DNA from 4 places in the Paenibacillus sp. Y916 genome. Region 4 is predicted to be linked to each of the others. Evidence: riboswitches for the same ligand, from Rfam matches in the RefSeq annotation. Region 4 holds a riboswitch; each other region holds the start of a gene.
What was found. Region 4 has a riboswitch for thiamine pyrophosphate ahead of AC1TO9_RS04575 (phosphomethylpyrimidine synthase ThiC). Riboswitches for the same ligand answer to the same signal wherever they lie in the genome.
Positions count from the first base shown of each region.

Region 1: another riboswitch for thiamine pyrophosphate. It lies ahead of AC1TO9_RS06835 (thiamine phosphate synthase); the one in region 4 lies ahead of AC1TO9_RS04575 (phosphomethylpyrimidine synthase ThiC).
Region 2: another riboswitch for thiamine pyrophosphate. It lies ahead of AC1TO9_RS13410 (ABC transporter substrate-binding protein); the one in region 4 lies ahead of AC1TO9_RS04575 (phosphomethylpyrimidine synthase ThiC).
Region 3: another riboswitch for thiamine pyrophosphate. It lies ahead of AC1TO9_RS21205 (ABC transporter ATP-binding protein); the one in region 4 lies ahead of AC1TO9_RS04575 (phosphomethylpyrimidine synthase ThiC).

Region 1 covers NZ_JBXCJA010000002.1:551,265-553,463, forward strand. The annotation lists gene thiO (glycine oxidase ThiO) at 1-599, opposite strand, end outside; gene AC1TO9_RS06835 (thiamine phosphate synthase) at 616-1,242, opposite strand; TPP riboswitch at 1,391-1,494, opposite strand; gene AC1TO9_RS06840 (immunity 53 family protein) at 1,615-1,902, opposite strand; gene AC1TO9_RS06845 (ribosomal maturation YjgA family protein) at 1,899-2,199, opposite strand, start outside.
Region 2 covers NZ_JBXCJA010000005.1:150,419-152,617, reverse strand. The annotation lists gene AC1TO9_RS13410 (ABC transporter substrate-binding protein) at 1-730, opposite strand, end outside; TPP riboswitch at 831-942, opposite strand; gene AC1TO9_RS13405 (pyridoxamine 5'-phosphate oxidase family protein) at 1,089-1,508, shown strand; gene AC1TO9_RS13400 (glycoside hydrolase family 65 protein) at 1,565-2,199, opposite strand, start outside.
Region 3 covers NZ_JBXCJA010000014.1:4,677-6,875, forward strand. The annotation lists gene AC1TO9_RS21200 (ABC transporter permease) at 1-266, opposite strand, end outside; gene AC1TO9_RS21205 (ABC transporter ATP-binding protein) at 247-1,047, opposite strand; TPP riboswitch at 1,142-1,245, opposite strand; partial or broken gene AC1TO9_RS21210 (glycoside hydrolase family 9 protein) at 1,562-2,199, shown strand, end outside.
Region 4 covers NZ_JBXCJA010000002.1:101,570-103,768, reverse strand. The annotation lists gene AC1TO9_RS04580 (O-antigen ligase family protein) at 1-956, shown strand, start outside; TPP riboswitch at 1,039-1,148, shown strand; gene AC1TO9_RS04575 (phosphomethylpyrimidine synthase ThiC) at 1,249-1,497, shown strand; gene AC1TO9_RS04570 (hypothetical protein) at 1,499-1,627, shown strand; gene AC1TO9_RS04565 (CAP domain-containing protein) at 1,605-1,769, shown strand; gene AC1TO9_RS04560 (hypothetical protein) at 1,978-2,199, shown strand, end outside.

The sequences.
Region 1 (2,199 bases), 450 kb from region 4:
GCGTGAAGCTCTCCTTCGCTTGTAACTACCCCAGTAATACGCTCTTGATCACAGAGAAGTGATTTAACCTCAGTAAATTCCTTTATTTCTGCTCCAAGTACTACCGCTGCCTTCGCCAATGCAAGACATAATTCAGGTGCATCAACATGACTATCTTCTTCTGCGAACATTGCTCCCTCTATATCTGCGGATATTTTGGGCTCACGTTGTCCTACCAGCTCTTGAGATAACCACTCCGCTTGTTCTCCCACTTGCTTTTGAAAAGCTAGAATACGCTGAACTTCTTGCATATCATCCTTAGTTGCAGCTAGCCGAAACATCCCTTTGCGTTTCAAGCCGATATCTATTCCAGTCAAGTCCTTTAAATCCTTCGCTAGCTGTGGAAATAACGTCCGACTGGCACGCGCCATCTCGAACATCGGGCCTGCTTCAGTGATCTCTGCCTGTACAGCAAGCATACCCGCTGCCGCACTCGAAGCTTGGCTACCCAAGCGATCTCGCTCTAATAAGATAACTTTCATTCCCCGCGCAGACATATAATAGGCAATTGAACTCCCAATAACACCGCCACCGATAATAATGACATCCAATTGTTTCATTCTAGTCAATAACCTCCTACTTTTTTTTAGCATAACCTTTCATATCCAATGCCTCTCGATAATTGTGTACTGCACTTAACGGATCATCTGCTGCAGTAATCCCTGATAATATTGCAATACCTGCTGCTCCAGTTGCGACAATCTGCTGCACATGATCGGGCTTAATACCTCCGATCGCAATAACTGGAATAGGAACACTTTTCACCACTTCCTTTAACTTCTTCGTTCCTCTAGCTTGCTGTCCGGGCTTAGAAGCTGTTGGGAAGATATGCCCAAACACTAGATAATCAGATCCTTGCTCACTCATCTCCACTGCCTCTTGAACATCGTGAACAGAACGTCCTATTCGCAATTCAGAGAAAGCTTTCCTCACTGCCTGCACTTCTAGGCTACGGTAGCTTAACTGGACTCCCCCAGTTCCAGCGGCATAAGCCACATCAACTCGGTCGTTTATGATCACTTTACTAAGGGGTACTCCACCTGCTCTTAAAGCCAATACCCCTGCCCAAAGTTCAGCTGCATGACTTGATTTCTCCCTTATATGAAATGCCGTTACAAAAGGATGAATAAGTGCCGCAATCCTTGCAAAGTGTTCTAACTCAGACTGACCATTCGAGATCACATGTAATTCTCGTGCTGACATCGCACTCCCTCCCTATTTTCTCGTATGACGAATCTCAGATAAGATGGAACAGCGAAAAGGCCACCCTCTGCAATAGAAGGTGGCCTATAACTATAGTCAAAAGAATGCAGACGTATATACGCATATACGCATACAAAAATATCTTAACCAAAGCTCAAGCTCACTTCCCTACGCTGGTATAATCCAGATCAGGTTCAAAGGGTTTGGAATCACACATTCCGTCTCAGCCAAATAGCACCCCTAGTGATCTAACGTATTCAATTGGATACATACTAACACAATTATTGGAACTTTAGAATCTCTTTTTTTAGATTCTTTGAAATTGAGAACCCCACGAACTCCCCATTAAGATATTTTTATGGTATCTCTCTGCTAGCTTTCCGCCCATTCCTTAAAGATCTGTATCATCTCTTCTAAATTTCTCAATCCACCTGCACCTTCGAAATATCCATCTTTGATCCAACATCTCACCCAATCATGATCATCTCGATCAATAATAATTTCGTCTAACGTTTTTCCCTCTAATTCAGTCTCAAGTAAAGGTACCGTTAATCTCCATCCGGGAGTGTCTATCGATTCAATCTTCAAAATATGGGTCTGCTCCCACTCATCATCACAATGATTCTCATACCAACCTTCTAACCATTTCAGGTTGCTCATCTTCTTCCTCCTCGGTTAAACAAGTAATAATCCATAATACAAGAACAAGCGATCCCAGCCACATATCGGATTAAATCAATGACTAAGAAACCTTTTCCTAATATTAATGCTCCCAATAGTGTTGATCGTATTCCAATAATCCAATCCGCTTGATATAACTGACTGAATTCAATACTAAAGCTAAAGATTAAACTTAAACAAACAGACACAAGTAATCTTTGCTGTAAGAACAATATCCGACAACCGAAGTAAACCATACTTGCCCACAAAGCATCTCCGAAATGTCGTGATACAAAT
Region 2 (2,199 bases), on a different contig from region 4:
AAGCTTTGACTAATTCAGGATCATCCTTGATCTGCTTCTCATTCGTTACAATGACAGGCGTGTAATAGTCTAGTTCCGCAGCATAATCTTTAACATATAACATGTCGATTGGATCATTGCGGAGCTCTGCTTCAATACCTGTCCATGCATAGAAGATCCATGCGAAATCGATATCACGCTTAACCGCCGTGAAGAAATCGGCATCACCCATATTGATCATCTTAACCTTCTTAACATCCGCCTTTTCGTTCTCCATGATGGAGCCCATGATAGCCTCTTCTACAGGCGAACCCCAACCTCCATAACTTTTACCTTCAAAGTCCATGGGTGATTTAATGTTTCGATCTACGGGTGCGGCGAAACCGGACGTATTATGTTGAATGACTGCGGCAATAGAGACGAGCGGGACGTCCTGTGTTCTAGCTAGTGTCACACTTTCTTGATAGCTTATTCCAAAAGGTACGGCCCCTGAAGCGACCATCGTATCGGCTCCGCCTGCACCTGGTTGGACTATCTCAACATTAAGACCTTCTTCTTCATAATATCCTTGATCTTTCGCTACATATAGACCTGTATGATTAGTATTAGGAGTCCAGTCTAAGACAATTTTGACGTCTTGTAGTTTCTTACTAGTCTGTGCATTTTGTTCATTCTTATTTCCTCCACAACCCGCTATTACGAGTATTAGTAAGAATGTAAATAGTAACGACATTGCTCTTTTCTTGCTCATTCTGCTCTCTCCTCTATTGGACTGGTTGTTCCATGTCCTATTCGTATACAAAAAAGCGCCCCGTAATCGGGACGCATGTAGGCGCAAGATAGATATGGATATAATCATATCAGATACGTTCCTACGCTGGCATTATCCAGATCAGGTATAAGGGTCAGTGTCTAGTGGGACACAATCTCAGCCGGCCAATTCCAGCACCCCTGTACTTATGAAGTTAAGGCATTCTACGTCATTATAATCGACTATGCTGGGGGTGTCCAGCTAGGAATTGTTCAAATCTTGATTCGTATTTTAATAGGTGGGTACAATAAATCATATGGTTTAAGTACATTCAACAAGAGGAAGGGGAATACCATTCATGATGGACAACAAGATAATAGAGCAGGATATAACGAAGATCTTAGACAACAATAGGATTTGTTCTCTGGCAACTATTGAAGGCAATAAGCCAAAGCAGAGATATATGATGTTGTATAATGAAGGATTGAGCATTCATTTGGTAAGCGATCGGAGAACGCATAAGGTAGAGGAGTTGAAGAATAATCCAAACGTATCTTTGCTGATAGGGTATGAAATCGGAGGGACTAAAGAGGTAGTTGAGATGGAAGGAACCTGTTCGATTAGCACAGATGATAGTTTGAAGCGAAAATGTTGGAATGATGATTTAAAGGAATGGTTTGACGGACCAAGTGACCCTAATTATGTCATTCTTGATATCCAACTCGCAAATATTCTGTATACGGATAAGGATGGAAAGCAAAGAAAGTGGATTGCCTGAAGTAGTAAAAGACCCCCACATCCGGGCTGCGGATTGTGGAGGTCTCTTCATATATATTATAGATCGACTTGGATATGACTCAATCCATTGACGGTGTAATCCTTACCGTAAACATTCACACTAGCAGGAACTTCCGTCTCATTCGTAACGGTCACATCATGCTCGCTAACGGTTACTTTTAGGAGCGAATGACGGAACATGACTTTGAACGAGAATGACTTCCAATGTCCAGGGTTGAATGGGTTTAAGTGTAGAACACCATTCCGTACACGCAATCCTCCAAATCCATGAACAACAGACATCCAAGTACCAGCCATGCTCGTCGTATGACAACCATCTTCGGTATCATTGTTATAATTGTCGAGATCTAAGCGAGAGGTGCGAAGATACATCTCGTAAGCTTTCTCTTTATATCCCAGTTCGCAAGCAAGAATCGAATGCACACAAGGAGATAAGGAAGACTCATGCACGGTAAGAGGCTCGTAGAAATCGAAGTTACGTTTAACTGTATCTAAATCGAATTGGTCTCTTAGAGTGAATATTCCTTGCAATACGTCAGCTTGCTTAATGTAAACAGAACGTAGGATACGATCCCAAGACCATTGCTGATTCAATGGCAAGTTAGACGGATCTAATTCGCTAACTGGTGTAAGGTCTTTATCCAAGAATCCATCCTGCTGTAAGAAAACTT
Region 3 (2,199 bases), on a different contig from region 4:
TGCATACCTATAGCTAGAATAACGCCCCCACTAACAGATAATATAAAACCCAACATAACCTCCTTTAAAGTGGCGATTAAATGCCGACCGATCAATAGATGCCTATGTTCAAATAATGCCCGGGCAATCGAGGTCGGTGAGGGAATAATAAAGGAAGGTACCCAGCCTAAAGTGACAACCGATTCCCAAGTCAGCAGGAGTAGTGTTAAAAGAAGTACAAACCATCCATAATCGTGTGCCCAGCGTTTAAAAAGGCGTATTCTCATGTAATCGTCGCTCCAAGTCTTGCCTCAATTGTATAAAGTGAGGGTCATAGTTCATCTCGTAGTGCCTTGGTCTAGGTAAATTAACGGTCATTTCTTCTATACCTTGAGGACTGTCATGGGACATGAGGTAGATGCGATCACTTAATAGAATGGCTTCTTCCAAATCATGTGTAATGAAAAGGACAGTCTTATGTAGATCATCCCAAAGCTCTAGTAACCAACGATGCATCTCTCTTTTGGTCATTGCGTCAAGTGCACCAAAGGGCTCATCTAATAACATCAGATCTTGCCCTGTTACGAGTGTTCTGAGAAAAGCGACACGTTGTCGCATTCCACCTGATAATTCATCCGGATAGGCATGTTCATATTTCCCTAGACCGAAACGTTCTAGAGTGAACTGAATATCTGCTGTGATCTTCTCTTTATTGCGCTGATCCAGTTCGCGATGAAGTTTTCGATTAAGCTCCCATGGGAGTAAACAATTGTCTAGAACGGTTCTCCAAGGCAGGAGTAGGTCCTTCTGGGGCATGTAAGCCACTGTCCCTAGACGATTGGATGTTCTTGTGCCATGTATATATATTTCTCCGTCCATAGGCTCTAACAGTCCTGCAATCAGCTTAAACAGAGTGCTCTTCCCAGAACCACTAGCTCCTATGACAGAAATGAATTCACCCGCTTGAACATTCATAGACAGTTCCTGAATAATAGGGGATTCGTTCGTACTTGCAAAAGAGTAAGTTAAATTTTGTAATGATAATATCACGGTGATCACCTCGCTCATTGTAAATAAATAAAGACCCAACCATTTCCGAAAGGAAATGAGTGGGTCAAAAAGTTCATTCAGGCAAATAGGTGTGCAAATATATGCATGAGTTGAAGATTTCGTTCCACTTCCCTCCGCTGGTATAATCCAGATCAGGTTCCAAGGGTCCGGAACTTCGCGTTCCATCTCAGTCGTTAGACTCCCCTAGTGAAAAACAAGGTCTTATTTAATTGATAACCTATTTAATATAACACAATTTACAAATAAGTATAGACTCTATTACATTGTAAAGCTAATTTAGATTTTTGATGTGAAGATGTACGGAGCGGTTTATTGAATAAAAGAATAGAAAAATAATTATTTTATGTAAAATATAGTATTATTAAATTTATTATGGTATATTTTTTTACAGGACCAGTGATGAGAGATCTGGGCGCCATGGACAGCGTGTCCTCAACTTTGTAGAAATGAAAGTGAGGTGAAGGCTGTTTTTTGTTATGCGAATTAGCAAATAAGGAGGATGAAATCTGACATGAATGTATGGATGAAGAAAAAAGGAATATTATTATTAAGTTTTATGATTGCGCTTACATTTAGTTGGGATGGGGTATCTCAATCTAAATTGGCTGAAGCAGCTTCTACGGATTATAACTATGCTGAAGCTCTACAGAAATCAATATATTTCTATGAAACTCAACGCTCTGGTATTCTACCGGATAGTAATCGTGTGGAGTGGCGGGGAGATTCTGGGCTTCAGGATGGGGCAGATGTTGGTCAAGATTTAACTGGTGGTTGGTACGATGCAGGTGATCATGTGAAATTTGGTTTTCCAATGGCATATACGGCGTCAATGCTTGCTTGGTCTGTATATGAGTATCGGGAAGGCTACGAGCAAGCAGGGCAGCTTGAGGAAATATTGGATAACATTCGTTGGGCCACGGATTACTTCATGAAAGCCCACACTGCACCGAATGAATTATGGGGACAAGTTGGAAATGGCACGAGTGACCATAAATGGTGGGGACCAGCGGAGGTCATGGTGATGGAACGCCCAGCCTATAAGATTGATGCGACTCATCCAGGATCGGATTTAGCAGGAGAGACAGCCGCTGCCCTTGCATCTGCATCAATCATATTTAAGTAGAGTGATCCTATCTATGCAGCTGAATT
Region 4 (2,199 bases):
AGGTGTTTAGGCAGACTCAAAACGAGCAGTTCCTTGAAGAGTCCTTTCATGTGCTGATGCGCGCCCTTAAGGACGAGCCTTACAACAAGCAGTTGCTGACGCAGTTAGCAGCTTACTATGATCTTAAAGGGCAAAGTGACCTTGCTCAGGCGGTCTATCGTGACAATGCCAACAAGTTCGTCTGGGATATTGATTGGTATGATGCACTGATTAGACACTCATTTGCGATGGGAGACCAGGCACATACCCTCAAGGATGATGTTCTGAAACAGGAGTATTTCAATACAGGGCTCGAGACATACGAACAGGTTGTGGTCGGTGTGGAGTATTTGAAGACACTCCCTCCGGAGCAGATGCAGGGACGTCCGTTCTCCATCACTCCGACCATCGCTCTGAATACGGGTAAAATACAGCTGATGTTAGGAGAACCTGTAGTGGCCGCTACTACATTGAAGCGTGGCTTCAATGAGAATTACGCAGATATCATAAACAGGGAGAATCTCTGGGAGATGGACTGGTACAGCGCTCTCATCAGTCGCTCTTATGATCTGGGGCAGGTGGCTCACACACAGAAAGACAGTGTTAACAAGCAAGCTAATTTCAACATTGGGCTTGAGGCCTACAGCCACGTACTGGCGGATTTGGAATATTTGAAGACTCTATCTTCTGAAGAACTGCAAGGAAGGTCGCTTACGGTTGCTCCGGCTGTAGCACTGAATACAGGCAAAATACAATTTATGTCTGAACAATTGGAAGCGGCTATAGCTACGCTACAGATTGGTTTGAGCGAAGATTATACCAATGCAACAAACCGTGAAATTGCTCGTTGGTATTTGGCTGCACTAAAGAAGAATAACAGTGTCCCAGATCAGGTCGTTTATGACCGTCTGATTGCGGCTGATCCTGCGGAAGCCGCACAGATTGATGAAATCGCGGATTTACAGCTTAAACTTTAAAAGGTTGTTGAATGTATCTAGATGGTCATTTGGGAATTTAGTATTGCTTTATCTTGTTACTTCGTTATACATTAACTAACAATTACATCGTAACGGGAGCTTGGTGTGCCAGGCTGAGAGGATAGTGATCAACTATCGACCGTCAAACCTGATCTGGGTAATGCCAGCGGAGGAAATGGAGTTCTATTTGTCTATTTAAGACTGCCTCTTTCTCTGAGGCGGTCTTTTTTCTGCTTGTTGAATAGAATTTGCTCCGCTTGATCAAATCACCTTACTTATAGGAGGAAATGAAATGACAAGCGAAATGAAGAAAGAATCTGTTAATCTATCAGCTTTTCCAGGAAGTAAAAAAGTGTATGTAATGGGGTCTCGTCCAGATATTCGTGTTGGATTGCATCCCAATCGATTATCGTGGATTAAAGAAGCTGCTGATTTAGCTAAAGGGCATAAGGGAGCACAGGACCGTGATAATGCACTATCTAAAGCTCGGTTCGAATTCCGCTGGCGTGATCAGTTCCATCTGTGGACCGAAGTTCTGTAGCATGCGAATTTCTCATGATATTCGAGATTCAACTAGACAGAAGGAACAAGAGGAACAGGCTACCATAAGAAATGGCCTATTGAATAAAGCGAACGAATTAAAAGAGGGTGGAAGCGTCATTTATAAATGAAACTATTCAAATATTTGATCTGACGAATGTTGTACGTATACGAAACGGGCTGAATGTTCTAGAATGGAATAACACTGCGGCGAATGCAGCCAGAGATCATAGCCAAGACATGGCGTTGCGTAACTATTTCAGCAGGCTATAATAAAGTGATATATGCGTACTCTGGTTGGCTAAATTCTTCGGGACATCGAAGCAATTTACTTTAGTCCTCTTTTGAAACGTTGGGTGTAGGTGTTGCACTTGGTATTAGTTCCAGTGATTATCATATATATTACACACAGAATTTCTTTACACCGCTATGATATTAAATCATGATCTATTATAAATAGGCACAGAAGGGGAATATCATCTTGACAGAAGAACGAGCTCAAAATGCAGTGGTTGTCGTAACAGGAATCCCTACCGATTTACTTGCGGTAGATGCTCAAAGCCATGAAGATTGTTATATTGTTGTATCAAACTTATCAGGAAAGACATATCACGTTGAAACAACTGAAAAAGTGCAAAGCTATACGGCAGAAGAAGCAAGTGATATGAAGGTTATTGGAGAACACGATGGGTTATGTGTATAT